Regions from separate parts of the Novosphingobium sp. KA1 genome, predicted to be linked through region 1. Evidence: riboswitches for the same ligand, from Rfam matches in the RefSeq annotation. Region 1 holds a riboswitch; each other region holds the start of a gene.
The links. Region 1 has a riboswitch for cobalamin ahead of CA833_RS11870 (TonB-dependent receptor domain-containing protein). Riboswitches for the same ligand answer to the same signal wherever they lie in the genome.

Region 1 (7,421 bases):
CGGTCGTCCACTCAAGGCCCAGTGCGCCGCCGACGTAGACCGGACGGTCCTGCGCAGCGCCCACGAAGCCGTGGTACTCGGGGGTGAGGTCGGCCGGGAGCTGGCGCTGGTTCAGGCCGAGCGGGTCGAGGTTGGCGGCGAGGTGACCGCGCACGCGATATGTGCGGATCAGCATCATGGCGCGGATGGCGTCAGCCGCCGCTTCGTCTATGCGGGACTGGTCGATCTTCTGTCCGCCCTTGGCGGCAGCCTTCTCGATCTTGACCTTCAGCGCGCTGGGGTCGAGCCCCTGCGTGAGGTCGTCCTCGAACTCGGCGCCAACGAGGGGCCAGTTCTTGCGCTGCCAGCTAGGTCCGGCCTGCGGTCCGTCGAGGGACTGGTCCGGGGTGAAGTCGAAACTCTCGTCGCCCATGGGAATCACCTTCATGTGGCGTCGGGAGGGGATTCCCGGCGCTACCGAGCATAATCTGCGCGAAGCCGGCTTTCGGGGAGGAAAGTCCCGTGTCTTCGCAAATCATCCGGCGTCTTGATCACGCCGGTACTTTATAGACCCGTGGCGACGGAAAACCGCCGCCACGGGCAAAACTGACTTACGCCAGTTCCTTGAGAACCTCGACCAGCGTCTCGCCAAGCAGCGAGGGCGAGGGGGAGACGCGGATGCCCGCTTCTTCCATCGCCGCGATCTTGTCCTCGGCGCCGCCCTGGCCGCCCGACACGATCGCGCCGGCGTGGCCCATGCGACGGCCCGGAGGAGCCGTACGACCGGCGATGAAGCCGACCATCGGCTTCTTGCGGCCGCGCTTGGCTTCGTCCTTGAGGAACTGAGCCGCTTCTTCTTCGGCGCTGCCGCCGATTTCGCCGATCATGATGATCGACTTGGTCGCTTCGTCGGCCAGGAACAGTTCCAGGACGTCGATGAAGTTGGTGCCGTTGACCGGGTCACCGCCGATGCCGACGGCCGTGGTCTGGCCCAGGCCCGCGTTGGTGGTCTGGAACACGGCTTCATAGGTAAGCGTACCCGAGCGCGAGACAACGCCGACCGAACCCTTGGAGAAGATGCTGCCGGGCATGATGCCGATCTTGCATTCGCCAGGGGTCAGGACGCCGGGGCAGTTCGGACCGATCAGGCGCGACTTCGAGCCCGAAAGGGCGCGCTTCACGCGGACCATGTCGAGAACCGGAACGCCTTCGGTGATCGCGACGATCAGTTCCATCTCGGCGTCGATCGCTTCGAGGATGGCGTCGGCGCAGCCTGCGGGCGGAACGTAGATGCACGAAGCCGTCGCACCGGTAGCCGCCTTGGCTTCGGCAACGGTGTCGTACTGGGGCAGGTTGAGGTGGCTGGTGCCGCCCTTGCCGGGGGTGACGCCGGCAACCATCTGGGTGCCATAGGCCAGCGCCGCTTCGGTGTGGAAGCTGCCGGTCTTGCCGGTCATACCCTGGGTAATGACCTTGGTATTCTTGTCGACGAGAATGGACATAGGGTGATCCTAATTCCTGTTCCTGGGGTGGGCCGATTCCGGCTTGGTATGCGCCATGGCGTAAATTCCGCGAAGTGCAACCGCCCAAGTGGTAAAATCAACGGCCCAGATAGGCCAGAGCCCCGCCAGCCCCCTCGAAACGTGTCGTCGGGGGCTGGCGGGGCTGGATTTTCGGATCAGGCCAGCGAGCTGTCGATGCCCTTGCAGGCGACCAGCAGTTCCTTGACCGCATCGATCGAAACCTGAAGGCCGGCCTTGGCCTGCTCGTTCAGTTCGATCTCGATCACCTGCTCGACGCCGCCGGCGCCGATCACGACCGGCACGCCGACGTAAAGGTTGTCGACGCCATACTGGCCTTCGAGGTACGCGGCGCAAGGCAGGACGCGCTTCTGGTCGCCCAGGTACGATTCAGCCATGGCGATCGCCGAAGCGGCCGGTGCGTAGAAGGCTGAACCGGTCTTGAGCAGCGAGACCACTTCGCCGCCGCCATTGGCGGTGCGCTTGACGATGGCGTCGATACGCTCCTGCGTGGACTTGCCCATCTTGATGAGGTCGGGAACCGGAATGCCCTTGACGGTCGAGTATTCGACCACCGGCACCATGGTGTCGCCGTGGCCGCCGAGCACGAACGAGGTCACGTCGCGGACCGAAACGCCGAACTCCCAGGCGAGGAAGGTCGAGAAGCGCGCCGAGTCCAGCACGCCGGCCATGCCGACGACCTTGTTGTGGGGCAGGCCCGAGAATTCGCGCAGCGCCCAGACCATCGCGTCGAGGGGGTTGGTGATGCAGATCACAAAAGCGTCGGGAGCGTTGGCGGCGATGCCTTCGCCGACCGACTTCATCACCTTGAGGTTGATGCCGAGCAGGTCGTCGCGGCTCATGCCGGGCTTGCGGGCGACGCCGGCGGTGACGATGATGACGTCGGCGCCGGCAATGTCGGCATAGTCGTTGGTGCCAGTGATCTTGGCGTCAAAACCTTCGACCGGGCCGCACTGCGACAGGTCGAGAGCCTTGCCCTGGGGCAGGCCTTCAGCGACGTCGAACAGGACGATGTCGCCCAGTTCCTTCTGCGCGGCGAGGTGCGCGAGAGTGCCGCCGATGTTGCCGGCGCCGATAAGGGCAATCTTCTTACGAGCCATGATGCTGCTTGTCCTTCCCACAAGGCGGGCGCTTCGGACTAAAAGGCGGCTGCTGTGTCCCGCTAAAGGCAGGCGCCGGTGTTGACGAAGGGCGCGTTACGCCCCTCGATCCGACATTGCAACCGTGAAACAACCGCGGAAAGCCGTGGGGGAGTGGAAATTATCGATAATAGTTCGCAATAGCAATAATAAGCTTAGAACTGTGCGATTCCGCGTCCGGAATCGCCTCCGGGGCGCTATCCGGCGCAATCGCGACCGCGCTTTTCGCAAGCTCGTGAGGGCCTTGGGCTGGTCTTGCGCGGAGAAAGTTTCCCGCAGTCGCATGACAGGGGCAAGAAGCCTTCCGGCGAGTCGCCGCGCAGGCAAGGCGCGTGGTCGCGAACGGGATCAGAAACGGCACAAGGGGCGATCCCTGAAGGTCGCGCCTTGCGGAAAGCTATTACGCGCGGAGGTGATGGGGAGGATCAGCCGTTGCGGGCGATACGGCGCACCAGCGCGTCGGCCATGCGGCGATCGAGTTGACGGCAGATCGCGATCCACCAGTCGCAGCCCTGCATGTCGCCGGAGAGCCTGGCGGCTTCGGCATTGGCGCGGGCGTGGCTCGCGGCAGCGAGGCCGTAAGCCGCGAAGTGGCGCAGGGCCTCGGTCAACATGCGCTCGTCATGGCCGTTCTGGTTGGCGGCTGAGGGCAGGACCGGACCTGAGATGAAGCTGCTAGACCTGCGCGTGGAGTCCCGGCGACTGCGTGGCTGCGGCGGTTCCCGATTGTCGTTCACCGCATCGAGCGGGGCGGAGGGGCAGAGCGCGCGCATGATCACCGGCGTCGTTCCGCCTCGTGCAGCGGAAAAGCGGATGGTCATCGTTGCAGGCCCTTTTGTCGTTGCCGGGGGAGTTCTTCCTGCCACGACGGGGGCTAAGTCTTCGTGAGAGGCTATGGTTTCCAAAGCGTTCATGACGCTCGAAAACGCGCTCCGCTGCGGGGTTCAGGTGCCCGGTGTCGCTATCCATTTGCCCGAATTGGCATACTCCGGGCGAATGCCTTGGGCCTCGGGCAGCCCCTGCGCTTGATAGAGTGTATCGCCGCCACGTGTGCGCACGGCATCTGCATAACGCGGGGAGGGAGTGGTGGCATGGGCCTGAACACTGTCGCTGGTGGCGGTGCGAACTGCCGGAGCGGCGACCTCGGGCGCGGCGAAGGCGCGTTGCAGGGCGACTGGATCGAGCGCAGCGTCGGCCATTGCAGACGCCGCCGAAAGGTCGCGTGGGTGCGGGGCGGCGATCGGTTCACCGCCGAGATAGGCGAGGCGGAAGGATGTGGGCGTACCGGCGCCGCCTTCGAACCGGTAGAACCGGTGCGCGCCGATGGTCGTCACGAAGTGCAGGCTTGGCGCCCAGTAAGGGTTGACCTGGATCGTGTGGTAATGTGTCGCGAGACCGACGGGGGCGTAGACTTCGCCTGCGAGCGCTGCGCGGGCGACCGCAGCGGCGCGGTCCCAGAAGAAGCGCTGCGGCGCACGGGCCAGCGCGCCATCGCAGGCGAAAGTGAACTGGCAGCCGGTCGGCCGTTCCGAACCTTCGAAAACGACGCCGCAGACGGTCTTGGGATAGGCCGGGTGCGCAAGGCGATTGAGCACGACTTGCGCCACCGCACGCTGGCCGGCATCGGGCTCGGTGGCGGCCTCGTAATAGATCGCCATGGTCAGGCACTGCTGCGCCCGTGCCCGGTCGAGGGTTGAGCCAGCCATGCGGAACGGGCGGGCGACGGGGGCGGCGGGATCGAGCAGGTTCTGGTCAACGCCGTTACCGTTGGTTGTCAGTAGGGCCGGATCGGGCTGGAGATAATAGAAGGCTGAGCCGGGAAAACTCTCGCCGCGCTGTTCGAACGGCATCGGGAGGACGGCCTGCTCTGCCGTCTGGGCATTGCCGATGGTGAAGCGCTCCCAACTGCCGGGCTCGGCAAAGGCGGGCAGGGCCACGGCGGCGAGTGCGCTGGCGCCAAGGGCCCAGCGTCGCCGCATCCGTCGCCGCACATGGCGCTGGCCGCCGCGCACGAACCGTCCGCCGAAATCGCGCGGGCGCAGTTCCGGTTCGGCAGGTGCGGTAAAGGCGGCGAAATCGGTCAACAAAAGATCCCGGGCAGTGAGGCGCACAGCGCCTAGCGCAAAGGAGCAGGCCGCGCATCCACGCGCTCAAGGCTGTCCCGAAGCGGTACGCTATCCTCGCAAATGATGAAGGAGTGGCGAACAAGTCACTCGGGAGCGATGACATGCAGGTGGACTCGCCCGTTCGCTTGCCAAGCTGCGGGCAGCCCTTTATCGGCGCAGGAGACGTCACGGGCGTCCGCGAGCGCGGGCCCAGAGGGAAATTCGGCCGAGCCGATGCTGTCCCCGCAACTGTGACCGGGGAGTGTTCTGCCCAGAGTGCCACTGGAGATCCGGGAAACCGGAAAGCCGGGAAGGCGGGCGGCGCGTGACGATCCGGGAGCCAGGAGACCTGCCCATGACGGTCGTTCCGCAACGGGGCGGGGTGTCCCCCTTGCAGCGAGACGCGCGCGGGCATGAGGTGCCGCGCGGGCCTCCGCCATGAGCGGCATCGCGTTCAGGTTGGAGGAACCACAAGTGAAGTACCTGTTTCTGCTCGGCGCGGCGCCGTTCGTCGCTGCCGCCCCCGCTTATGCCGACGACATTGCAAACGATACCATAGTCGTCACCGCCACCCGCACCGAAACCCCGGTCAGCGAGATTGGCCAGTCGGTCTCGGTCATTACCCGCGAGGATATCGAGCGCACCCAGGCCGTGGCCGCCACCGATGTGCTGGCACGCCTTCCGGGCGTTTCGGTCTCGCAGTCTGGCGGTTTCGGCCAGCCCGCGAGCCTGTTTATCCGCGGCGCCGAAAACGCGCAGAGCCTTGTGCTGATCGATGGCGTGCGCATCAACGATCCGGGCGATGTCGGCGGCGGTTTCGACTTCGGCTCGCTGACCGTTGGCCAGTTCGACCGCATCGAAGTGGTGCGCGGCTCGTCGGGCGTGCTGTGGGGCAGCCGCGCCATCGGCGGCGTTATCAACCTCATCACCGCGCGTCCGAGCGACCAGTGGCAAGTGCGCGGGAACGCCGAGTACGGCTGGCGCGACCAGAAGCAGCTCGGCGCATCGGCAGCGGGCAAGCTCGGTCCGGTCGGCCTGACGCTGGGCGGCAACTGGCTCAAGGGTGATGGCTATTCGGCCTTCGACGAGCGTCTTGGCGGCAAGGAAAAGGACGGCTTCGAAAGCAAGAGCGCAAATGCCCGCGCCGAAGTGGAACTGGTGGGCGGCCTCACCGCCGATGCCGGGACGTACTGGACCAAGGCCAATTACGACTACGACAACACCGGGGCCGATGCGCTGAACCTGGGCATGAAGCGCGATACGGTCGGCTACGCAAACCTGCGCTACAAGGGCCTCGACGGGCGCCTGACTGCCCGGCTTGGTTACGGTCTCACCGACACGCGGCGTATCTCGGACGATGCAGTCTACGGTCCCTACACCACCAATGGCCGCGCCGATCGCTTCGAAGGTCAGGTCGCTTTCGCTCCGATCGATCTCGCCAGCATCCAGATCGGCGCCGAGACCGAGAAGCAGAAGTTCTCTGACAACTACGGTTCGAAGGATTCGACCTCGATCGACAGTGTCTACGGCATGCTGACGGTTCACCCGTTGACCGGGCTGACGCTGAACGGCGGCTTGCGTTACGACGACAATTCGGACTTCGGCCACAAGACCACGTTCTCGGCCAATGGCGCCTGGGCGATCGGTTCGGGCAACGATGCCCCGATCCTGCGCGCCAGCTACGGGGAGGGCTTCAAGGCGCCATCGCTCTATCAGCTCTACACCAATGGCGGATATCGCGAGCTTTCGCCTGAAACCTCGAAGGCTTGGGATGCTGGCGTTGAACTGCCGTTCGCCGAAGGGCAGGGGCGCTTCACGGTTACGTACTTCGACCGCAAGACGAAGAACCTGATCGACTACGATTATGCCGAGTGGAACTACTATAACGTCGGCCGCGCGCGGGCGCAGGGCGTTGAGCTCGGTATGCAGGTGAGCGATTGGCAGGGCTTCGACGTCAACCTGTCCTACACATACCTCGATGCCGAGAACCGAGACACCGGGGCGCAACTGGCGCGCCGCCCGAAGAACAACTTCTACGCCAGCCTCGACCGCTTGATTGCCGAGCGGTTCCGTTTAGGCGCGGACCTGCGTGTGGGCGGCGGGCGCTATGATGATGTCGCGAACCAATACTGGCTGGCTGGCCACGTGCTGGTGGGCCTGCGGGGGACGGTCGCGGTGAACGATCACCTTGAGGTCTACGGCCGCGTCGAGAACCTGTTTGACGAGCACTACGAAGTGGTGCGGACGTACGGTACCGCAGGGCGCGCTGCCTATGCGGGGGTCCGGGTGAAGATGTGACCGACGCGCTTTCCCCTGGTTTACCGAGCCCTGCTCCCCCGGACCAGGAGGGAAAGCGCATGGTATTCCTGCTCGCGTGCGCGCTGGCTGTCAGCGGCGCGTGGGTGGTGATGGCCGGGTTGGATGACACCGATATTGCCTCATCCAACCCGCCGTCGGATCCCGCAACGATGCCTAAGACACCCACTATCGTCTCGCTCAATCCCTGTACTGACGCAATTCTTGCGGAAGTGGCCGATCCGGGGCAATTGCTGGCGATTTCGAGCTATAGCCATGACCCGGTTGCGAGTTCGATGGACATTGCTGTCGCCCGCCGATTTCGTGCGGTGTCCGGCTCGGTCGAGGAAGTCGCCGCAATC
Region 2 (7,421 bases), on a different replicon from region 1:
CGGTTCCTACCTCCCGCTCTGGGACGACACTTACGCCACGCGTTCGGGCTCCACCGGCAAGGACGGCCTTGTCTACAAGATCAACGCCTCGTGGAACATCTCGCCCGAGTTCATGGTCTACGGCACCTGGTCGACCGGCTACCGCATCGGCGGCGTGAACCGCACCGCGCCCTGCAGCCAGGACGTGATCGACAAGTACAACGCCGGCTTGCCGCAGGACGGCCAGACGCTCTGCGCGCTGCCCAACGAACTCTCCTACGGCCCCGACAAGACCAAGAACGCCGAAATCGGCATGCGCGGCCAGCTCCTCGACAACAAGCTGAACTTCAGCATTTCGGCCTTCCACATCGACTGGGACGGCATCCAGCTTGCCGGCCAGACCTATTACGGCGCCATCGGCATCACCGTGAACGGCGGCAAGGCGGTGTCGAAGGGCATCGACGCCTCGTTCGAGGCCCGGCCGATCCCCGGCCTGTCGATCCGCGGCAACTACTCCTACCTCGACGCGCACCTGACCGAGGGCGTGGCCAACCTGCTGTCGACGCATGACGGGCTGGTCGACGCCGAGGTCGGCGACCGGCTGCCCGGATCGGCCAAGAACAAGGGGGCGATCGGCGTGACCTACGACCTGCCGGTGGGCGACAACAGCCTCGCCTTCGGCTGGACGGCGACCTATACCGGCAACATCCTGACCCGCGTGGGCGCCCGTGCCGGCGGCGAAAAGCTGCCCGATTACTGGATGCACCAGGCCAACATCACCTACAAGACGGCGATGTACGACATCGGCCTCTACGCCACCAACATCTTCGACAAGTATGCCGTGACCGGCGTCAGCAACGACCTGACCCGCGCCGGCATCGTCAACGACGGGGTGGTTTCGCGCTACTATGGCCGCTCGGTCGCCCAGCCGCGCACGATCGGCCTGCAGGGCACCATGCGCTTCTGATCGAAGTCCGGCACAAGCAACCAGGAAGCGGCGCGGGAAACTCCGGTTTTTCCGCGCCGTTTTCCGTCCGCTCAGTCGATCGCGATGCCCTGCGCGCGGAAATAGGCGGCGACTTCGGCCATGCCCTCGCCCTGGGTCTTCCAGCGGCCCACCGCGTCGCTGTTGAGCTTGCGCCGCACTTGCGCGGCGCTCGGCGTGGCGACGGCGGCGCGGTTCTCGTGGAAGGCAAGGCAGGCCGCGTCCCAGTCCAGCCCGCAGTGGCCGAGCAGGCGGCGGGTCTGGCCTTCCTGGTCGGCGACCAGTCCTTCATAGCTCAATTGCAGCACCCGGCCCGGATAGAGCCGCTCCCACAATGCCATCAGCCGGTCGAAGCGCAGATAATAGCGCGCCGTGTCCATGAGATCGTAGGAGTAGCCGTAATAGGCCGAGAGGCTGGCAAACAGGTTCTTGTAGTTGCTCCACACCGTGTCCATCGGGTGGCGGCGCAGGCAGACCACCGAGGCCTTCGGGAAGGCCCGCAGGATATGGCCGACATACAGGAAATTGGCCGGCAGCTTGTCGACGAACCGCGCCGCGCCTGGCGGGCGCTGGTGCGCGGCGCGGGCCATGTAGGCCTCGCCGACAAGACGGGGGTCGATCGCCGCGCTCGCCGCCACCGTCGCCGGATCGATCACCAGCCGCGAAGGCGTGCCCACCAGTTGCTTGACCGCCAGCTGCTTGACCGCCAGCGGCATCGCCTGAAGCTCTCCGGCCGAGCCGACGCCCGGATGCGAGGACAGGATGCGGTCGACCAGCGTGGTGCCGGTGCGCGGCATGCCGACCACAAAGATCGGCGCATCGTCGGCGCCCTGGTAGCCCGGCCCCGGATCCGCCAACCCCGCGCCGAACGTCGCCTCGATGGCATCGAAGATCGCCGCGTCCTGCGCAAAATCGTAGCGGATCGCCCGCTTGTGCGCGGCATTGGCGAGGGACAAGTGGCCAAACGCCGCCGCCGCCTGGCCGAGGTCTTCGAGTTCCTTGGCCAGTGCATAACGGATGCGCAAGGCATCGTCCGGCCTCGCCGCGGCGGCCAGCGCCGCTTCCAGCCGGGGCACGTGATGGGCCTCGTGCGTCTGGCGCGAGAGGATCGCCAGCGCATAATGCGCGCGCGCATTGCCGGGATCGGCGGCAAGGATCCGCTCGTAGTGCCCGCGCGCCTCCTCCACCCGCCCGGTGAACCCGCTCGCCGCCGCCAGGTTGTAGCGATAGTCGAGATTGTCCGGCTCGGCCGCAACCGCGGCTGCAAACGGCACCATCGACGCCTCGTGATCGCCCAGCCGCGCCAGCACGCAGCCGATGGTGTCGCAGGTCAGCGCATCGCCGGGCGGCAGTGCCATGGCCTGCCGCGCGGCCTCGGCCGCCTCGCCGTCACGGCGCAGCAGGATCAGCAGCCGGGCCAGATGCGCGAGGTATTCGGCGCGGGGCGCGCGCGCGGCCGCAGCCTCGATCAGCGGCACCGCCTGGCCGACCTGCCCCGCCTCGGCCGCGCTGATGCCGAGCAGGAAATAGCCCTCCGCGCGCTCGGGCGATGCCGCGATGAGACGGCGGGCCGCCGCCCCGGCCGCCGCCAGATCGCCGCGTCCCAGCGCCGCGCGTGCCTCGGCCTCCAGCGTCATGCGCCGCGCCCGGGGCAGGCGGACAGGGTCGGGACAAGGGCGGGCCGGTGCAAAGTCATGACCGCAGGTCTAGCGGCTTTGCCCCGCAGGTCCAACGCGCAAAAGCACTGGCGCAATCGCCACTTGGCGCCCCTGCCGTGCCCGTCTAGAGCAGGCCCATGGCTCAGGCGACGCGCGCGACGAAGATGCTCGAACAGGCTGGCATTGCCTTCAGCCTGCACAGCTATGACTACGATCCCTCGGCAGACAGCATCGGCCGGGCGGCGGCCGAGGCGATCGGCGCCGATCCGGGGCAGGTGTTCAAGACGCTGATGGTGCTGGCCGACGGCAAGCCCGCCTGCGTGATCGCGCCGAGCAGCGGCGAAGTCTCGATGAAGCGCGCCGCCGCCGCACTCGGCGTAAAAAGCGCCGCGATGATGAAACCCGCCGAGGCCGAGCGCCTGACCGGCTACAAGATCGGCGGCATCAGCCCGTTCGGACAGATGAAGCGCGTTCCCGTCGTGATCGACGAGACCGCGATCCTGTGGGACGCGATCTTCATCAACGGCGGCCAGCGCGGCCTTCAGGTGCGCCTCACCGCGCAGGACGCCGCCGAAGTGCTGGACGCGAGACTGGCCGATATCTCCGCCTGAGAGACCGTTTGAAGAATGCCCGTCATGGCATTTTTGAGACGGCACCAGCCCGCCCCCCACCCAACCACCCGCGAGTGTATCCTGATGGGTGGTTGGGTGGGGGAGCGGGCTGGTGCCGTAAAATTCGCGTGTCGCGAATTTTCAAACGGTCTCTGAAGGCTTGCCCTCCCACCGGTCGCCAGCTACGAGCGGGACCGTCCGAAACGCCGCAAGGCAGCTCGGACATGATCGCGCCGGTGCCCCGCAAGGGGCTTAATACGGGAACACGGCAAGGATGGTTCGCCATCCGGACCGGGCTGTCCCTGCAACTGTAAGCGGCGAGCGCGATGCACATCGCGGCGGGGCAAGGACCCTCGCCGCAGCCACTGGGCCGGACGCTAAATCCTGCGAGGCCTGGGAAGGCCGTGCATCACGCTATGACCCGCAAGCCAGGAAACCTGCCGGCGTCGATGTCGCTCTTGCCCGGGTCCAGGGGATGGCCAAGGCACGGTAACTCTTCCGTCTGAGCGACGTGATGCATGCGGCCGGGGCCGCAGCGGCATGCCGTGTCGGGCGCCCGTGCGCCGGTCCGACAAGGCGCGCCGCCTTCGCCGCGTGTGCGGCGGAAAGCCCGGCCGTTTCAGGTCGCTGGCGCGCGGGAGACGATTACATGAGCAAGGTTCCCACCACCGTCATCACCGGCTTCCTCGGCGCCGGCAAGACCACGCTGATCCGCCACCTGCTGCAGAACGCCAAGGGCCGCCGCCTGGCCCTCATCATCAACGAGTTCGGCGATGTCGGCGTCGACGGCGAACTGGTGAAAGGCTGCAACGACGAGGCCTGCCCGCAAGACGACATCGTCGAACTGGCCAACGGCTGCATCTGCTGCACCGTCGCCGACGACTTCCTGCCGACCATGCAGAAGCTGCTGGACCGCGAGAACAAGCCCGATCACATCATCATCGAGACCAGCGGCCTTGCCCTGCCCAAACCGCTGGTGAAAGCCTTCCAGTGGCCCGACATCCGCACCCGCGCCACGGTGGACGGCGTGGTCGCGCTGATCGACGCCGATGCCGTCGCGGCCGGTCGCTTCGCCACCGACGAGGCAGCGCTGGCGGCAGCGCGCGCGGCCGATCCGATGCTCGACCACGAAAGCCCGCTAGAGGAACTGTTCGAGGAACAGCTGGGCTGCGCCGACATGGTCGTGCTCAACAAGACCGACCTCGTCGACCCGCAAGCCCTTGCCCATGTCGAGACGCTGGTGCTGGCCGAAACGCGCCCCGGTGTGAAGATCGTGCGCGCCGATCACGGCGCCGTCGACATCGCCGCGCTGCTGGGCATCACCGCGGCAGCCGAAGACGACCTCGATTCCCGCCCCTCGCACATCGATGGGCTGGACGAGGATCACGACCATGACGACTTCGACAGCTTTGTCGTCTCTGGTGGCGATGTGGTCGATCTCGAGGCGCTTCTGGTGCGTCTGAACGACCTGATCGCGGAGCACGACGTGCTGCGCGTGAAGGGCATGGTCGCGGTCGTCGGCAAGCCCGGCCGCCTGGTCGTGCAGGCCGTCGGCCCCCGCATCCAGCACTTCTACGACCGCGGCTGGCTGCCGCAGGAAATGCGCCGCACGCAGCTGGTCGTGATCGGCCAGAAGGGGCTGGACCGCGCCGCCATCGAGGCGGGGCTGGCGGGGGTTCTCGGCCCCGTGGCCGCTACCGCAGACGCCTGATGCACCTGCTGTCCGCCACGCCGGGGACGATCTCCAATGGCGAGGAGGCGATCGACCTCGACCAGTCCCCCGGCGACATGGTGATCCTCACCGTGGCGGACAGCGAACTCGCCTGCTTCGCGGGCGCGGCGGCGCGGATGCCGGACGGCGCACCCAGCATCCGCCTCGCCAACCTGCTGCAACTGCGCCACCCCTATTCGATCGACCTCTATGTCGAGAAAGTGATCGCGCACGCCAGATTCGTCTGCGTGATCCTGCTCGGCGGCAAGAGCTACTGGCCCTACGGCATCGACGAGATCGCCCGCACCGCGCGCGAGAACGGCATTGCCTTTGCCGCCATTGCCGATGGCCGCGAAGCCGATCCCGCGCTCGACCGTGCCTCCACCCTGACCGCCGATCTGCGCGAACGGCTGCGCGACTATCTGCGGCAGGGCGGCATGGCCAATGCCCTCTCCTTCCTGCGCACCGCCACACGGACCATCGGCCATGACGCCGGCGCGCCCGACGATCCGGTGCCGGTCGCCGACGCCGGGCTCTACCTTGCGGGCACCGAGCGCGCAGGCCTTGCCGAAGTGCGGGCGGGCTGGACCCAGGGCCGCCCGCTCGCACTGCTGGTGTTCTACCGCGCGCTGATGATCGCGGGCACGCTGGACGCCGTGGACGCGATGATCGCAGCGCTGCACGAGCGCGGCTTCAACGTTGCCGCCGTCCACGTCCGCGCCTTGCGGGAGCCGTTCGCGGCGGACTGGCTCTCCGGCCTGCTGGGCGAGATCGCACCCGACGTGATCGTCAATGCCACCAGCTTCGCCTCCTCCTCCGTAGGAGACGAGCGCAAGCCGGGGATTCTGGAAAAAGCGGATTGCCCGATCCTGCAAGTCGCTTTCGCCGGTGTCGAGGAGGCCGATTGGCACGGTTCCGCACGCGGCCTTGGGCCGCGCGATCTCGCCATGAACGTGGCGCTCCCCGAAGTGGACGGCCGCCTGTTCACCCGCGCCGTCGCCTTCAAGGCCGCCGCCCGCTTCGACGCGGTGACCCAGTGCGGCATCGTTGTCCCGCGCATCGCGCCGGACCGGGTGGCCTTTGTCGCGGACCTCGCCGCCAACTGGGCGAGCCTGCGCCGCACGCCGTGCCCCAAGCGCCGCGTGGCGCTGGTGCTGGCCAACTACCCCAACCGCGACGGGCGCATCGGCAACGGCGTCGGCCTCGACACTCCCGCCAGCACCGCGGCGATCATCGCCGCACTGGCCGAGGCGGGCTACGACACCGGCGCAGCGCCAGGAGACGGCGCCGCGCTGATGCAGGTGATGACCGGCGGCGTGACCAACGACCTCACCTCTCGGGCCCGCCCCGGTGAAGTCTCGCTGCCGCTTTCGGCCTACGAAGCCGCCTTCGCGAACGTGCCCGAAAGTGCACGCAAGGCCATGACCGAACGCTGGGGCGAGCCCTCCGCCGATCCCTTCGTGCAAGGCGGCGCGTTCCGCCTGCCGGTCCACCGTTTCGGCAATCTCGCCGTCGCCGTGCAGCCCGCGCGCGGCTACAACATCGATGCCAAGGCGAGCTACCACGATCCCGCGCTGCCCCCGCCGCACGCCTACCTCGCCTTCCACATCTGGCTGGCGCAGGACTTCGGCGCGCAGGCGGTGGTCCATGTCGGCAAGCATGGCAATCTGGAATGGCTGCCCGGCAAGGCCATCTCGCTCTCGCGCGAATGCTTCCCGGAAATCTGCGCCGGGCCGCTGCCGCAGCTCTACCCCTTCATCGTCAACGACCCCGGCGAAGGCACGCAGGCCAAGCGCCGCATCGGCGCGGTCATCGTCGATCACCTCACCCCGCCGCTGACCCGCGCCGAGACTTATGGCCCGCTCAAGCAGCTCGAGGCGCTGGTGGACGAATATTACCTCGCCGCCGGCATGGACCCGCGCCGGCTCGACCGGCTGCGGCGCGACATTCTCGATCTGGCACGCAGCCACGGCCTCGACCGGGATGCCGGCGCCAGCGGTAACGACGACGATGCGCTTTCGGCCATCGACAACTACCTGTGCGAGCTGAAGGAATTGCAGATCCGCGACGGTCTGCACGTCTTCACCCGGTCGCCCGAAGGCCGCTTGCGCCGCGACCTGCTGGTCGCGCTGGCCCGCACGCCGCGCGGCTACGACCATGCCGGACAGGCCTCGCTGCTGCGGGCGATGGCGGACGACTTCGGACTGGACTTTGACCCGCTCGACTGCCGGATGAGCGATCGCTGGAATGGCGTCCGGCCTGAAGCCCTTGCGGTCGTCTCCGATGAACCATGGCGCACGCATGGCGATACCGTCGAGCGGCTCGAACTGCTGGCGGCGGAATGGGTCAGCGAAACAGCCCAAACCCCGCTCGTCCTGAGCGTGTCGAAGGACCACAGCCCCGCATCAGCATCCTTCGACAGGCTCAGGACGAGCGGGGCGGGGGACAGAACGCTGGCCGTCCTCGATGCCATCCGC
Region 3 (7,421 bases), 360 kb from region 1:
AGCAGAGTGCGCCGCGCCTCGCGGAAATTGGTGCTTCCCAGCGTGCCGCGCACCTGCCCGTGAACAACCAGCTGCGAGGTGCGGTCGGCCTGGGGCTTGAGCAGCACCGGGTTCATGTCGACATGCAGCGGCGCCCGCGCCGCCAGCGCCTGGAGCGCCTGGGCGCGGCCGATCTCGCCGCCCTCGGGGGTGACGGCGGCGTTGTTGGACATGTTCTGCGGCTTGAACGGCAGCACTTTGAACCCGCGATTGGACAAGGCCCGGCACAGCCCCGCCACGAGCACCGACTTGCCGACGTCCGAGCCGGTCCCCTGCAACATCAAACCTGCCATGCGCTCCCCGCGATTCCCAAGATCAATGCCCCTGATGCCAGCACCGCGCAGGCGCGCCGATAGACGCCCAGCGCCCGCCGCAAGTCAGCGGCCCCCGCCTCGCCGCCCTCCCGGCCGATCCACGGCTTTTCGGCCGTTACACCGTCGTACCGCACCGGCCCCGCCAGCCTCACGCCGAGCACGCCTGCCATCGCCGCCTCGGGCCATCCGGCATTGGGCGAGGCATGCAGCGCATGGTCGCGCAGCATGGTGCCCCAGCCGCCCCCGCCAACCAGGCAGAGCAGCAGCCCCGCCAGCCGCGCCGGGATCAGGTTGACCAGATCGTCAATCCGCGCCGCCGCCCAGCCATAAGCGCGCAGCGGCTCCTCGGGATGGCCGATCAGGCTGTCCGCCGTGTTGATCGCCTTGTAGGCCCAGACGCCGGGCAGGCCGCCCAGCACAAGCCAGAACAGCGGCGCTGCGACACCGTCGCAAAAACTCTCGGCAAGGCTCTCGATCGCGGCGCGGGCCACCCCGGCCTCGTCGAGTTCCCGCGTCTCGCGCCCGACGATCATGCCGACGCGGCGGCGCGCGGCGACCAGGTCGCCCGCCTCCAGCGCCGCCAGCACCGGGGACACGTGATCGTCGAGGCTGCGTGCGGCCAGCGCCGGCCAGGCCAGCAGCGCCAGCACCGCCCAGGCCCAATGGCCCGCCAGCGCGCGGACACCGAGGACCGCCAGCGCGCTCATGCAGGCCGCCATACCGATCAGCGCCAGCATCGCCGCAAGGCCCGCCAGCCGCCGCTGCCAATCCGGCCGGGCAGGGCGGTTGAGCGCCCGCTCGCAGCCGGTGATGATCCTCGCAAAAAGCCCGACCGGATGGCCGATACGGGCATGGAGGCTGGACGGCCAGCCCAGCGCGCCCTCGAGCGCCATGGCGGCGAGGATCGTCGGCTCAGCCATTGTGCAGGGCCCGATCCAACCGCGCCAGGGCGGCAGGGTCGGCAGGCACGCCGAAGCGCAGCCAACCGGGGAACTCGGCGAAAGGCCGCACCAGGATGCGGGCGCGGGCAAGGCGTTCGAACAGCTCGGCCGCGCGGCAGCCGGTGACGAGCCGGAACAGCGGACAGGCGCCCTCTGCCACCAGCCCATGGCGCGCCAGCACGGCATCGAGCGCGGCGGCGCGCCCCGGCAACTCGGCGCGCGTTGCCGCGATCCAGGCCGCATCGCCATAAGCCGCCGTGCCGATCGCCAGCGCGCCTGCGTGGAGCGGCCAGCTGCCCATTGCCGCGCGCAGCTTCGCCAGGATCGGCGGCGGTGCCAGCACAAAACCCAGCCGCACCCCGGCCAGGCCGAAAAACTTGCCGAAGGAACGCAGCACGATCAACCTGCCCTCGGGCCGCACTGCCGCAACAAGGCTGGCTTGCGGCGCGCAGTCGCCAAAGGCCTCGTCGACGATCAGCCAGCCGCCACGCCCGGCGATCCGGTCCGCCCAGCCGCACAGCGCCTCGGGCGAGTGCAATACGCCATCGGGATTGCCCGGATTGGCGATGACACAGGTTTCCGCCGCCGCCGCGACCTCGCCAAACCGGACGGGACAAGACACTGCGAAGGCCTCGACATGGCTGCGGTAGCTCGGCACCGGCGCCCGCCCCGGCAGATCGAGGATTCGCGCCAGCAGCCGCAGCGCCGCCTCGCTGCCCGGCACCGCACAGCACAGCGCCGGATCGGCCCCGAAATGCCGCGCCGCCACCGCTTCGAGCGCGGCGAGCGCAGCAGGATCGGGCAAGGCGTGCCAGTCCGGAGCGAACGCCTGCGGCACCGGCCACGGCGCGGGATTGAGCCCGGTCGAGAGGTCCAGCCAGTCCTCGGCAGCGCCGCCGAACAGCCGCGCGGCCTCGGCCAGGCGGCCGCCGTGGTGGAGGAAATGGTCGATCACCGGCTCGCCGCTCACCGGATCAGCACCAGCGCGGCGAGCAGCGCGGTCTCGGTCACTTCGATACCGGCGCCGTGGCCGTCGCCCGAAATGCCGCCGATCCGGCTGCGCAGCCACCATGCCCAGAGCGGCACCGCGGCAAACAGCGCCAGGAGCGGCGGCGCTACGGCCAGCGCCAGCACCAGCGCCGCCCCGCCCCAGAGGATGACGTGCCGCCATTGCACGGCCTTGCGGAACAGGCTGCCGAGCCCCTCGTGCAGCGGCACCAGCAGCAGCGTCCAGGCAAGCGGCGCCATGCGCGCCAGCACCGGCACCAGCAACAGGGCCCAGACCTGCCCCGGCCGCAGCGCATGAAGCAGCACCAGCTTCGCGGCGAGCTGCAGGACGATGGCCACCACCGCAAAGCTGCCCACATGCGGATCCGCCATGACCGCCGAGATCCGCTCCCGGTCTGCCCCGGCGCTCTTGTGGGCGGCCCCGGCGCCGTCGGCGACATCGCCGAGCCCGTCGAGATGGAGCGCGCCGGTCACCGCCGTCCACGCCGCCAGTCCGGCCAGCGCGGCAATCCAGCCATCGCCCGAGAGCAGGCCCAGCCACCAGCCGAGCGCCACCGCCCCGCCGACCGCCGCGCCTGCCAGCGGAAACCACAGGATGGCTCCGGCAAAGTCCGCCTCGCCCGCGCGAACCGCGGGCAGCGGCAGCCGGGTGAGGAACTGCAGCGCCAGGACGATACGGCGGATCATGAGCGCCGGATCATGAGCGGCCGCCATCCAGCGCAACGATCTGCGCAGCGGAGATCCGCCCTTCGCCATCGGGCCAGAGGCGCAGGCTCAGCACCGCGCAATAGGCAAATTCGAACGCCCATATCTGGCGGTGATCAAAACCGAACAGCACCGCCAGCGCCGCCCGCATGGCCCCGCCGTGGGTGACCACGAGGGTGTCGCGGGAGATCCCGCACAGGGCCTCGTTGACCCGCAGGCACAGCTGCGACCAGCGTTCCCCGCGCGGCGGCGCGCAGAGATCGGGATCGTCCCAGAAGGCGGCCTGCAACGAAGGGTCGAGGTCGTGCGGCGAAAGCCCGTCCCAGTCGCCGAAATCGAGTTCGCGCCAGCGCCGGTCGGCCCGGTGCGTCGCCCCGCGGGCATGCGCGATCTGCCGCGCGGGGACTTTCGCCCGCGCCAGATCGGACGAGAGGACTTGCGCGAATGCCAGGTGTTCGGCGCGCAGCATGCAGCGCGCCACGCCCGCCGGGGTCGGCGGATCGTCGCGGTGCCCCAGCATGAGCCCCGGTTCGCGCGGGGCGCCGTGGCGCATCAGGTGGACAAGGATGCCGTTCATGCAGCCCCGCTCATGCCGCCACCTCACGCTGTCGCCTCATGCTGTCGCCTTTCCGGCGACCAGAGCTTCGGCAAAGGTCGCCATGCCGGCATGGGCGGCCAGCGCCGAACGCACGATCTGCGCCGCCACCGCCGCGCCCGATCCCTCGCCCAGCCGCATGCCGAGATGCAGCAGCGGATCCAGCCCGAGCCTGTCCAGCAGCCGCACGTGCCCCGCCTCGGCCGAGCAATGGGCGGCCAGGCAGTGGTCGAGCGCCGCGCCATTGTCGGCCATGAGCGGCGCCACGGCGGCGCAGCAGATGAACCCGTCGAGCAGCACCGGCACGCGGTAATGGCGCGCGGCCAGCACGGCCCCTGCCATCGCCGCGATCTCGCGTCCGCCGAGGCGGCGCAGCGTCTCGAAGGCATCGCGCGGCGCACCGTCATGGCACGCCAGCGCCGCCGCCACCGCCGCCGCCTTGCGGGCAAGGCCGTCATCGTCGAGTCCGGTGCCCCGCCCGGTCCAGTCCTGCGCCGCACCGCCGAAGACCTTGGCGCAAAGCGCGGCGGCCGGCGTGGTATTGCCGATGCCCATCTCGCCCACGAACAACAGGTCGCTGCCGGGACGCACGGCCGCCGCGCCGATGTTGAGCGCGGCCAGGCACTCGCCCTCGCTCAAGGCCGGCTCCACGGTGATGTCGCCGGTCGGCCGGTCGAGATCGATGGGAACAACCGCAAGCTCGGCACCGCAGGCGGCGGTCAGCGCATTGATCGCGGCGCCGCCGTTCTCGAAATTGGCGACCATCTGGCGGGTGACTTCGGGCGGATAGGCGCTCACCCCGCGCGCGGCAACGCCGTGGTTGCCGGCAAAGATCACCGCCTGGATACGCTCGGCTTGCGGAAGTTCCCGGCCCTGCCAGCCGGCCATGAACACCGCGATCTCCTCCAGCCGCCCGAGCGAACCGGCGGGCTTGGTGAGGCTGGCCTGGCGCCCGCGCGCCGCCTCCAGCGCGGCATCATCGGGGACGGGAAGACCGGCCAGCGCGGCGGCAAAGGCGGCGCGGCCGGCAAACATCGGGGGGGCAGCCGAGGCAGTGGGCATGCTCATGCGGGCAGGAACCCTTCAGGGGGAGTGCGGGTGATGAAATGGCCTTTCACGCCTTCCGGCCACTGGCGATAGGGTACCTGCCCTTCGGCGCTTTCACCATGACGCAAGGCATAGTCGAGAATCGCGCGGGCAGCCTCCTCGCCGGGCTCGAAATCGCCCAGCACGTAGCCCAGCTTGCCCGGCGCGCGGATGTGCACGGTGCAATGGCGCTGGCAGGCGAACAGGCAGGCCATCTCCTGCACCGCGACCGCCTGCAGGGCGGGATCATCGGCCTGGAGCGCCCGCATCACCTCGGCCAGCAGCGCGCCGCCGCGCCGCCCTTGCCCGTCCTCGCGCGCATCGGCCGAAAGGCGGCAGGTGTTGCAGACGACCACCGAAGGGCCGGGCTCGACCGGGGTCAGCATCGGCAGACACTCCCCGCGCCAAAACAGCAATCGATTTCGGCACATGCACCGATGGGGCTGACCAGAACACGACAGTTCACGGAGTTTCCTTCCCGCTCGCGACATCGAATGCCCCTTCGGGTCGGCGATCGGGCAAAGGACGGATCGGCAGGGTCCCGGTGCATGGGCACCGCACGACAGGCCGCGTCCCCCGCCCGGGCGCTTGGCCGGCGGAGCAATGGCTGTCGCTCCGCGAGGGAAACTCCCCCGTCCGTCCGGCACACCCTGTCCCGACGAAGAACGACCGCGACGGGCAGGTCTCCTGGCTCACGGGTCAGGGCCGGTCCGGCCGCCTTCTCAGGAAACCTTGCCAATTGCGCGGCTTGCTTCCCAATGGCGTGTCTGGCCGAACGGCTCGCCGCTTACAGTTGCAGGGGCAGCCCGGGCATCTGACCCGCGTTCCCTTTTCATCCCCTTGCGGGGAACCTTTCGCGAGGCCGGCAACTATCGTGCGGACGGACGGCTGGCAAGTGGGCGAAGCTTGCGCCCTGCGGTGAAGTCCCATAGTCGCCCAACGATGCCGGCCAACACCGCCTCCTGCCCCGCCCTGCTGATCGCCGCCCCTGCCTCGGGACAGGGCAAGACGCTGGTCACCGCCGCGCTCGCCCGCCGCCATGCCCGCGCGGGCAGGCGGGTGCGGGTGTTCAAGTGCGGGCCCGATTTCCTCGACCCGATGATCCACGAAGTCGCCAGCGGCGCGCCGGTGCACCAGCTCGACCTGTTCATGGTCGGCGAGGAGGAATGCCGCCGCCTGCTGCACGCCGCCGCGCAGGAAGCCGACCTCATCCTCGTCGAAGGAGTCATGGGCCTCTACGACGGCGATCCCTCGGCCGCCGACCTCGCCCGGCGCTTCGGCCTGCCGGTCATGGCGGTGATCGACGGCTCGTCGATGGCGCAGACCTTCGGCGCACTGGTCCACGGCCTGGCGACCTACCAGCCCGGCCTCGACCTGACGGCCGTGCTCGCCAATCGGGTCGGCAGCGCCCGCCACGCGCAGCTGCTGGAGCAGGGCATGCCGCGGGGCGTGCGCTGGCTCGGCAGCCTGGGCCGCGACCCTGCGATCGGCCTGCCCTCGCGCCACCTCGGACTGGTGCAGGCGGGCGAAATCGCCGATCTTGCCGAACGGCTGGACCGCGCGGCGGATCTCCTGCCCGAAACCGCGCTCTGGCTGCCGGAGCCGGTCGCCTTTGCCGCGCCCGCCCCGGCGCAGCCGCTGCCCTCGCTGGCGGGGACCACCGTGGCCATCGCCCGGGACGCGGCCTTTGCCTTCCTCTACCCCGCCAACCTCGCCTTCCTCGAACGCGCGGGGGCGCGGCTGGCGTTTTTCTCGCCGCTGGCCGACCGCGCTCTGCCCGAATGCGACGCCGTCTGGCTGCCGGGCGGCTATCCCGAACTCCACCTCGCCCGCCTTGCCGCAAACACCCCGATGCTGGCGGCGATCCGCGCCCATCACGCGGCAGGCAAGCCGATCCTGGCCGAGTGCGGAGGCATGCTCTACGCTTGCGAGACGCTGGAAGACGCCGAGCAAAACCGCGCCGAACTGCTCGGCCTGCTGCCCGGCCGCGCACGCATGCAGTCGCGCCTTGCCGCGCTCGGCATGCAGGAGGCGATTCTGGACGGACACCGCCTGCGCGGGCACACCTTCCACTATTCCACGCTCGAAACCGCGCTCGCGCCGCTGGCCCAGGCCCGCACCCCTGACGGCCGAGCCGGCGAGCGGCTGTTCCGCTGCGGTTCACTTACCGCCAGCTACATGCATCTCTACTTTGTCTCGGCTCCGGTACTGATTGCTGCATTGTTCGGCAGGAGTGCGCGGACCGGAGGGTAAAGTCCGGTTGACATTTTCGCACACAAGCCTCTCTAAGCACTTGCATGGCCGCCGATTTGCAGACCATTTCCGCCGCGCGTGAGGCGCTTTCCTCGGGCGATGTCGCGCGCGCCGAAGCCCTGGCGCTCGCCGCGCGCGCCGAACCCGCGCTCGCGCTGGATGCGATCGAGGTGCTGGCTCTCGCCGCCAAGGCCCGCGGCGCGGGCGAGCGCTATGAAAACCTGCTGCGCGAGGCGGCGGTTCTCGCGCCCGAGCGCACGTGGCCGCGCAACGACCTCGCCGAATGGCTGCACGATACCGGCCGCCTTCACGACGCGGAAGCGGTCTTGCGCCGGACCATCGCCGACCAGCCCGGCAATCCCGACGCCCAGATGCGCCTCGGCACCATGCTGAGCGAGCGCGAGGAACTGGTCGAAGGTGCCGAGCATCTGCAGGCCGCGATCCGTATCGTCGGCCCCCATCCGCAACTGCTTGCCAATC
Region 4 (7,421 bases), on a different replicon from region 1:
TGCATTACGACGCACTCTCGGCGGCGCTGACCCGCACGGTGGAATTGTGGAACGAACCGGACGTCTGGGCCGCGCTCCAGAAGAACGCGATGAAGGCCGATTTCTCGTGGACGGCGAGCGGCGCGGCTTACGCCCGGCTTTACCGCAAGCTGGCTGCATGAACCCGCTCGGCGTCGAGATCGGGGCCGACGCCACGCGCTTCACGGTGCGGGCGCCGCTGGCCGACATGGTCTGGTTGTGCCTGTTTTCCGGCGCCGAGGAAACGCGCCACGCGATGCTCCGGCAAGGCCCGGAATGGACGCTGGCGCTGCCGGGCAACCTGACCGGCGCGCATTACGGCTATCGCGCTGCCGGGGAGTGGGCGCCCGAGCGCGGGCTGTGGTTCGATCCGGCCAAGCTGCTGGTCGATCCCCGGGCGGTGGAACTGGATCGCCGCTTCGTGCAGGACCCGCGCCTTGCCGTCCACGGCGAGGATACCGCAGACATTGTTCCGCGCGCGGTGGTTCCCGCTGCCGCGCCGCCGCCGGCACTCGATCCGCCTCGCTTCCGCTCGGGCGGGCTGGTCTACGAACTCAACGTCCGCGGCTTCACCCGTCTCCATCCCGATGTGCCCGAGCACATGCGCGGCACGGTCGCGGCACTGGCCCATCCGGCTGTGCTCGCACATCTGAAGAAGCTGCATGTGACGGCGGTGGAACTGATGCCGATCGTTGCCTGGGTGGACGAGAGGCACCTGCCGCCGCTCGGCCTCGTCAACGCATGGGGCTACAATCCGGTGGCGATGATGGCGCTCGATCCTGGGCTGTGTCCCGGCGGGGTGGCAGAGCTGCGCAATACGGTCGCCGCGCTCCATGCCGAGGGGATCGGCGTGCTGCTCGATATGGTGTTCAACCATACCGGCGAGAGCGACGGGTCGGGCGGCATCCTTTCGCTGCGCGGACTGGACAACGGCGCCTACGCCCATGCGCCCGATGGTGCGCTCATCAACGATACCGGCTGCGGCAATACGCTGGATTTCGCCAATCCGGCCGTGCGGCGGCTGGCGCTCGACGCGATGCGGCATTTTGCGAGCGCCTGCGCCGTGGACGGCTTCCGCTTCGACCTTGCGCCAGTCATGGCGCGCGGACCCGGGTTCGATCCTGCCGCGCCGATCTTTGCGGAGATCGCCGCCGATCCTGTGCTCTCGACGCGGGTGATGATCGCCGAGCCGTGGGATATCGGCCCGGGCGGTTATCAGCTTGGCAATTTTCCCGCCAACTGGCTCGAATGGAACGACCGCTTCCGCGACGACGTGCGCCGTTTCTGGCGCGGGGACGAGGGCATCGGCAAGCTGGCGACGCGGCTGGCGGGCTCGTCCGATGTGTTCGGCCCGCTTGCCCCGCATTCCGCCTGCCGTTCGGTCAATTTCCTTGCCGCGCACGATGGCTTCACGCTGGCCGATACCGTCGCTTACGAGCGCCGTCACAACTGGGCCAATGGCGAGAACAATCGTGACGGCCACGGCGAGAACTTCAGCTGGAACCACGGCGTCGAGGGTAGCACCGACGATGCGGCGGTGCTGGCGGCGCGCCAGGCCGATCTCAAGGCCATGCTCGGCACCCTGTTCGCCTCCACCGGCACCATCATGCTGACCGCGGGCGATGAATTCGGCCGCACCCAGCACGGCAACAACAACGCCTATTGTCAGGACAATGCGATCGGCTGGGTGGATTGGGAAGGCCGCGACCATGAACTGGAGGATTACGTCGCCGGGCTCGGTGCCGCGCGGATGACCTATCTGGCCGCCTTCCAGCGCTTCGAGGATCACGGCGCATGGCATGCCCCGGACGGCCGGGAAATGACCGTGGCCGATTGGGAGCGCCCCGGCGAGAACCGTCTCGACTGGGCCTATACCGGGGCGGAAGGCACCTTGCGCTTCACCGTCGACCGGCTTGAGCGGCGGGTTTTTGCCACCGCACGTGCGGCCACGGCCTGATTTCGGGAAGGCGCGTTGGCAAGCGCGGGTTTTTGTAATAAGCGATGCTCGCTCGCAGGCTTCGGCCTGGCGGGCAACGATCGCGCCGGTGCCCCGAAAGGGGCTTAAAAGGGAACGCGGTGCGGGTGGATCGCTCCATCCGAAGCCGAGGCTGTCCCTGCAACTGTAAGCGGTGAGCGAGATGACGAGGTCTTCCCGAGGGGAAGGCCGGCCACTGGACCTGCCAGGTCCGGGAAGGCCGTGCATCGAGCTTCGACCCGCGAGCCAGGAGACCTGCCGGCGCGTCGGTCGCTCTTGCCTTGGTCCAGGGAAAGGCCATGGCTCGGTACTCCGCGTGAGCGACGAAACCGTGCGGCTGGGGCTGCATCGGCGCGCAGGGAAGGGCGTATTGCGCGCGCCCCCTCCCTGTGTGCGGACCGGCGCGAGCCGGCAGGCCCCGGCCATCGTCGCTGCGCGCGTGGACCCTTGGCATGCCCGTTCCCGGGACGACCAAATGTGCGAGCCCCTTCGTGGTGCGTGGATGGTGCCCTTCGGCCTGGCGGCCGATGGAATCCGGCGACGGACTGATCGTGCGCCTGCGCCCGCCGCTGGCCCGGATGACCCGCGCGCAGGCGCTGGGCCTGTGCGACCTTGCACTGGGCCATGGCAGCGGCACGCTCGACCTGACGAGCCGGGGCAATCTTCAGCTGCGCGGGGTGCGAGAAACGGCCTTGCGCCCGCTGCTCGAAGGGCTGGCAGCCTTGGGCCTGGTCGACGGCGATGCCGAGCGCGAGGCCCGGCGCAATCTGACACTGGCACCGGACTGGTCGGAGGGGGACGAGACCGAGGGTATCGCCCGCGCTTTCATGGACCGGCTGGACCGGTTGCCGCCGCTGCCGGGCAAAGTCGGATTTGCCATCGATGCCGGTTCGCAGCCGGTTCTGGGGCTGGTCCCGGCCGATTTGCGCATTGAACGCGGTGAGACCGGCGCGCTGATCCTGCGCGCGGAGGGCCGCGAGACCGGGGTGCCGATCGCCATGGACCGTGCCGCCGAAGCGCTGATCGATCTTGCCCACTGGTTCGTGGATAGCGGCGGTGCGGTGTCGGGGCGGATGGCGCGCCATCACGCCGAGCTCCCCGCTTGGGCGCAGGGGGCTGTTCGCCCGGCTGCCTCGCGCGCGCCACTGGCCCCGGGCCTTCACCCGCTTGGCGCCGCGTTCGGGGTGGCGTTCGGCAGCTTGCACGCCGAGGCTTTGGCAGAACTGCTGGACAAGACCGAGGCCCGCGCCGTCCGGCTCACGCCATGGCGCGTGCTGCTGCTGGAGAACGCCGCGCTTGTCCCGGCTGAGGGTTTCGCCACTGAGGCGTCCGATCCGTCGCTGCGTGTCGATGCCTGCCCCGGAATGCCGGCCTGCCCGCAGGCGAGCGTCGAAACGCGCGCTCTCGCCGAGCGCCTCGCGCCCCATGTGGCCGGGCGCCTGCATGTCTCGGGCTGCGCAAAAGGCTGCGCCCGGTCGCTTCCTGCCGCGGTTACCCTGACCGGACGCGGCGGCGCATTCGATCTTTCGTTCGATACTCGCGCAGGCGCCCCGGCGGTCATCGCCGGGCTCACACCCCACCAGATTCTCACGCATTTCGGAGCCGATTGATGCCGCACCATTACGAGACCGACGGCGCGGCGATCTATCGCCAGTCCTTCGCGACGATCCGCGCCGAGGCCGATCTCGCCCGCTTCGATGCCGACGAGGAGCGCATCGCGGTACGCATGATTCACGCAGCCGGGCTGGTAGACCTCGCCGCGCACATCCGCTTCTCGCCGGGTTTCGCGGCTGCGGCGATGGCGGCGGTGGCGAGCGGGGCGCCAATTCTCTGCGATGCGCGCATGGTCAGCGAAGGTATCACCCGCGCCCGCCTGCCTGCGGGAAATCCGCTGGTCTGCACCCTCAACGCGCCCGAGGTTCCGGCGCTGGCGCAGGCAATCGGCAATACCCGTTCGGCCGCCGCGCTCGAACTCTGGCGGCCGTATCTGGACGGGGCGCTGGTGGCGATCGGCAATGCGCCGACCGCGCTGTTCCATCTGCTGAACATGCTGGAAGATCCGCAATGCCCGCGTCCCGCGGCGATCATCGGCTGTCCGGTCGGCTTCGTCGGCGCGGCGGAATCGAAGGCGGCCTTGTGGGCGGAGCAGCCGGTGCCGTGCTGCGTGGTCGAAGGGCGGCTGGGGGGAAGCGCCATCACGGTTGCGGCGGTCAATGCGATCGGGAGCAAGGCGGAATGAACGCGGAAACGAGAATCGAGGCGAACGTCGCGGTGAAGACCGGAACGATCTACGGGGTTGGGCTTGGTCCCGGCGCGCAGGACCTGATGAGTGTCCGCGCCGACCGGTTGGTGCGCGGCGCGCGCCACCTTGCCTATTTCCGCAAGGCCGGCCGCCCCGGACAGGCGCGCCGGATCGTCGAGGGCATGTTGCACGCCGATGTGGCCGAGTTCGCCATGGAATACCCGGTCACGACCGAGATCTCGCTGGCCGATCCGCGCTACAACGCCTGCCTGTCCGAGTTCTATGCCGCCTGCACCGAGCATCTCGGCACCCTGGCGCGCCGCGGCGAGGATGTTGTCGTCCTGTGCGAGGGCGACCCGTTCTTCTACGGTTCCTTCATGCACCTTCACGCACGGCTTTCGGGCGTGGTTCCGGTGGAAATCGTGCCGGGCATCACCGGCATGTCGGGCGCATGGACCGCCAGCGGTACACCGATCACCTGGGGTGACGATGTGCTGACGGTGCTGATGGCCACGCTGCCCGAAGCCGATCTCGCGCGGCGGATCGCCGATACCGATGCGCTGGTGGTGATGAAGATCGGCCGAAATCTCGCCAAGCTGCGCCGCGCGGTCGCGGCGGCGGGGCGCGAGCATGAGGCATGGCTGGTCGAGCATGCGGCCATGGCCGAGCAGCGCATCACCCCGCTGGTCGAAGCGGAAGCCGTGACGCCCTATTTCTCGATCCTGCTGATCCACGGCAAGGGCCGCCGTCCGTGAGCGGGTGGATCGCGATCGCCGGGCTCGGCCCGGGCCGCGAGACGCTGGTCACGCCGGAAGTGTCGCAGGCGCTGGCCGAGGCCAGCGATGTGGTCGGCTACATCCCCTATGTCGCGCGGGTCGCCCCGCGCGCGGGGCTGGTGCTCCATGCCAGCGACAACCGGGTGGAGCTCCAGCGCGCCGCCCATGCGCTGGAGATGGCGGCGGCAGGGAGGCGGGTGGTGGTCGTCTCCTCTGGCGATCCGGGGGTTTTCGCGATGGCCGCGGCCGTGTTCGAGGCACTGGAGCAGGGGCCGCCGGAGTGGCTTTCGCTGGACATCCGCGTGCTGCCGGGGATCACCGCGATGCTGGCGGCCAGCGCCCGCGCGGGGGCGCCACTGGGGCATGATTTCTGCGCGATCAACCTTTCGGACAACCTCAAGCCATGGGCGCTGATCGAGCGGCGCCTGCGTCTTGCGGCGGAGGCGGACTTCGCGATGGCATTCTACAACCCGCGCTCCCAGTCCCGCCCCGAAGGGTTCGCCCGCGTGCTGGACGTGCTGCGCGAGGCTTGCGGCGCGGATCGGCCGATCCTGTTTGCCCGCGCGGTGTCGACGCCCGAGGAACACCTGCGGGTCACGACGCTGGGCGAGGCAAGCCCGGACATGGCCGATATGCGCACCGTGGTCATTGTCGGGTCGAGCCGGACGCGGCTGATCCCGCGCGAGGGTGCGCCGATCCTCTACACGCCGAGATCGGCGGAATGAGGGAGCCAGTCGAACACGGCCTCCACGGTGTGCACGGTCTCGGTCGGCGCGGCGGCCGGGCGTTCGATCATCATGACCGGAATGCCGAGGCGGCGCGCGGCGATGAGCTTGGCCTGCGCGCCGCTGCCGCCCGCGTTCTTGCAGACGACAACGTCGATCCGGTGCTGTGCCAGCAAGCGTATGTCGTCTTCCGCCGTGAAGGGGCCGCGATCGACGACAAGATGATGGTCGGGAAGCGCAGGCGGCTGCCGGGGCCGGTCGACGAAGCGCAGCAGGTAATGGTGCTGGCCTTGCGCGGCGAAGGCCTCGACATGCATGCGGCCGAGCGCCAGCATCACCCGGCGCCGCGGTCCGGCCAGCGCGGAGACGGCGGCGGCGACATCGGGCACGGATTGCCAGCGATCACCCGGCTGCGGCGCCCAGCCGGGGCGGGTGAGCGTGAGCAGCGGCGTGCCGGTCGCCTCGGCGGCGGCCAGAGCGTTGCGGCTCATGGTGGCCGCGAACGGATGGGTCGCATCGATCAGGTGGGAGACGCGGTGGTCCTGCAGGTACTGCGCAAGGCCGTCCGCTCCGCCGAAGCCCCCGATCCGCACCGGGATCGGCTGGGCGCGCGGCGCCTCGGTGCGTCCGGCGTAGCTGAGCGTGGCGTCGAGGCCCCGATCCGCCATGGCGCGGGCGAGTGCGCTCGCTTCGGTGGTGCCGCCCAGGATGAGGATATGGGACATGACTGATTCTCCCGGGCGGGCCTGGCTGACGCTGATCGGCATCGGCGAGGATGGCCTTTCCGGCCTCTGCGCTGATGCCCGCGCGGTGCTGGCCGAAGCCGATCTGGTGACCGGCGCCGAGCGGCACATGGCGCTGGTGGGCGGACTTAAGGCCGAATGCCGGACATGGCCAGTGCCCTTTGCCAGCGGCGTCGACGGCCTGCTCGCCGAGCGCGGGCGGCGCACGGTGATGCTGGTGTCGGGAGACCCGTTCTGGTTCGGCGCGGGTTCGGTGATCGCGCGCCATCTGGCGCCGCACGAGTGGACGGCGATGCCCGGACGCTCGACCTTTTCGCTGGCGGCGGCGCGGCTGGGGTGGGCGCTGGAAACGACCGTCTGCCTTGGCCTTCATGCGGCCCCGCTGGCGCGAGTGCGGCCACATCTGGCGCCGGGCGTGCAGGTGCTGGTCCTGGTGCGGGACGGCGCGGCGGTGGCGGAGTTCATGGCCTATCTGACAGCGCAAGGTTTCGGTGCGTCCGAGGTCACGGTGCTGGAAGCGCTGGGCGGCCCGCGCGAGCGCATTCGATCGATGCGCGCGGATGCCGAGCCATTTGCCGACACCGTACATCCGGTGGCGCTTGGCATCCGGTTCGCAGGGGACGGGGCGGTTCTGCCCCGAGCCAGTGGAGCGGCTGACGACTGGTTCCAGCATGATGGGCAGATCACCAAGCGGCCCGTGCGCGCGCTCACGCTCTCGGCGCTGGCGCCGCGTGCCGGCGAAAGGCTGTGGGACATCGGCTGCGGGTCGGGCTCCATTGCCATCGAGTGGCTGCTCGCTCATCCCGCCATGCAGGCGACCGGGTTCGAGGCCGATCGCGAGCGGGCGGAACGGGCGCGGAGCAATGCCCGGGCGCTGGGGGTGGACCGGTTGGAGGTGGTGGAAGGGCGCGCGCCCGAAGTTCTGGCAGACCGGCCGCCGCC

Region 2: another riboswitch for cobalamin. It lies ahead of cobW (cobalamin biosynthesis protein CobW); the one in region 1 lies ahead of CA833_RS11870 (TonB-dependent receptor domain-containing protein).
Region 3: another riboswitch for cobalamin. It lies ahead of CA833_RS10185 (DUF1636 domain-containing protein); the one in region 1 lies ahead of CA833_RS11870 (TonB-dependent receptor domain-containing protein).
Region 4: another riboswitch for cobalamin. It lies ahead of cobG (precorrin-3B synthase); the one in region 1 lies ahead of CA833_RS11870 (TonB-dependent receptor domain-containing protein).

Annotation. Positions count from the first base shown of each region.
Region 1 is NZ_CP021247.1:2,457,762-2,465,182, forward strand. It holds gene CA833_RS11845 (2-oxoglutarate dehydrogenase E1 component) at 1-412, opposite strand, end outside; gene sucD (succinate--CoA ligase subunit alpha) at 591-1,481, opposite strand; gene mdh (malate dehydrogenase) at 1,658-2,620, opposite strand; gene CA833_RS11860 (hypothetical protein) at 3,085-3,480, opposite strand; gene CA833_RS11865 (cell wall hydrolase) at 3,604-4,743, opposite strand; cobalamin riboswitch at 4,938-5,136, shown strand; gene CA833_RS11870 (TonB-dependent receptor domain-containing protein) at 5,239-7,062, shown strand; gene CA833_RS11875 (ABC transporter substrate-binding protein) at 7,122-7,421, shown strand, end outside.
Region 2 is NZ_CP021248.1:1,655,819-1,663,239, forward strand. It holds gene CA833_RS24945 (TonB-dependent receptor) at 1-946, shown strand, start outside; gene CA833_RS24950 (sulfotransferase) at 1,018-2,601, opposite strand; gene ybaK (Cys-tRNA(Pro) deacylase) at 2,760-3,233, shown strand; cobalamin riboswitch at 3,451-3,693, shown strand; gene cobW (cobalamin biosynthesis protein CobW) at 3,883-4,944, shown strand; gene cobN (cobaltochelatase subunit CobN) at 4,944-7,421, shown strand, end outside.
Region 3 is NZ_CP021247.1:2,093,591-2,101,011, reverse strand. It holds gene CA833_RS10215 (cobyric acid synthase) at 1-332, opposite strand, end outside; gene cbiB (adenosylcobinamide-phosphate synthase CbiB) at 320-1,273, opposite strand; gene CA833_RS10205 (threonine-phosphate decarboxylase) at 1,266-2,246, opposite strand; gene CA833_RS10200 (adenosylcobinamide-GDP ribazoletransferase) at 2,261-2,986, opposite strand; gene CA833_RS10195 (histidine phosphatase family protein) at 3,000-3,584, opposite strand; gene cobT (nicotinate-nucleotide--dimethylbenzimidazole phosphoribosyltransferase) at 3,621-4,670, opposite strand; gene CA833_RS10185 (DUF1636 domain-containing protein) at 4,667-5,074, opposite strand; cobalamin riboswitch at 5,348-5,558, opposite strand; gene CA833_RS10180 (cobyrinate a,c-diamide synthase) at 5,631-6,941, shown strand; gene CA833_RS10175 (sulfotransferase) at 6,986-7,421, shown strand, end outside.
Region 4 is NZ_CP021248.1:917,281-924,701, forward strand. It holds gene glgA (glycogen synthase GlgA) at 1-161, shown strand, start outside; gene glgX (glycogen debranching protein GlgX) at 158-1,975, shown strand; cobalamin riboswitch at 2,045-2,271, shown strand; gene cobG (precorrin-3B synthase) at 2,446-3,603, shown strand; gene CA833_RS22050 (precorrin-8X methylmutase) at 3,603-4,232, shown strand; gene cobI (precorrin-2 C(20)-methyltransferase) at 4,229-4,990, shown strand; gene cobJ (precorrin-3B C(17)-methyltransferase) at 4,987-5,736, shown strand; gene CA833_RS22065 (cobalt-precorrin-6A reductase) at 5,712-6,461, opposite strand; gene cbiE (precorrin-6y C5,15-methyltransferase (decarboxylating) subunit CbiE) at 6,460-7,421, shown strand, end outside.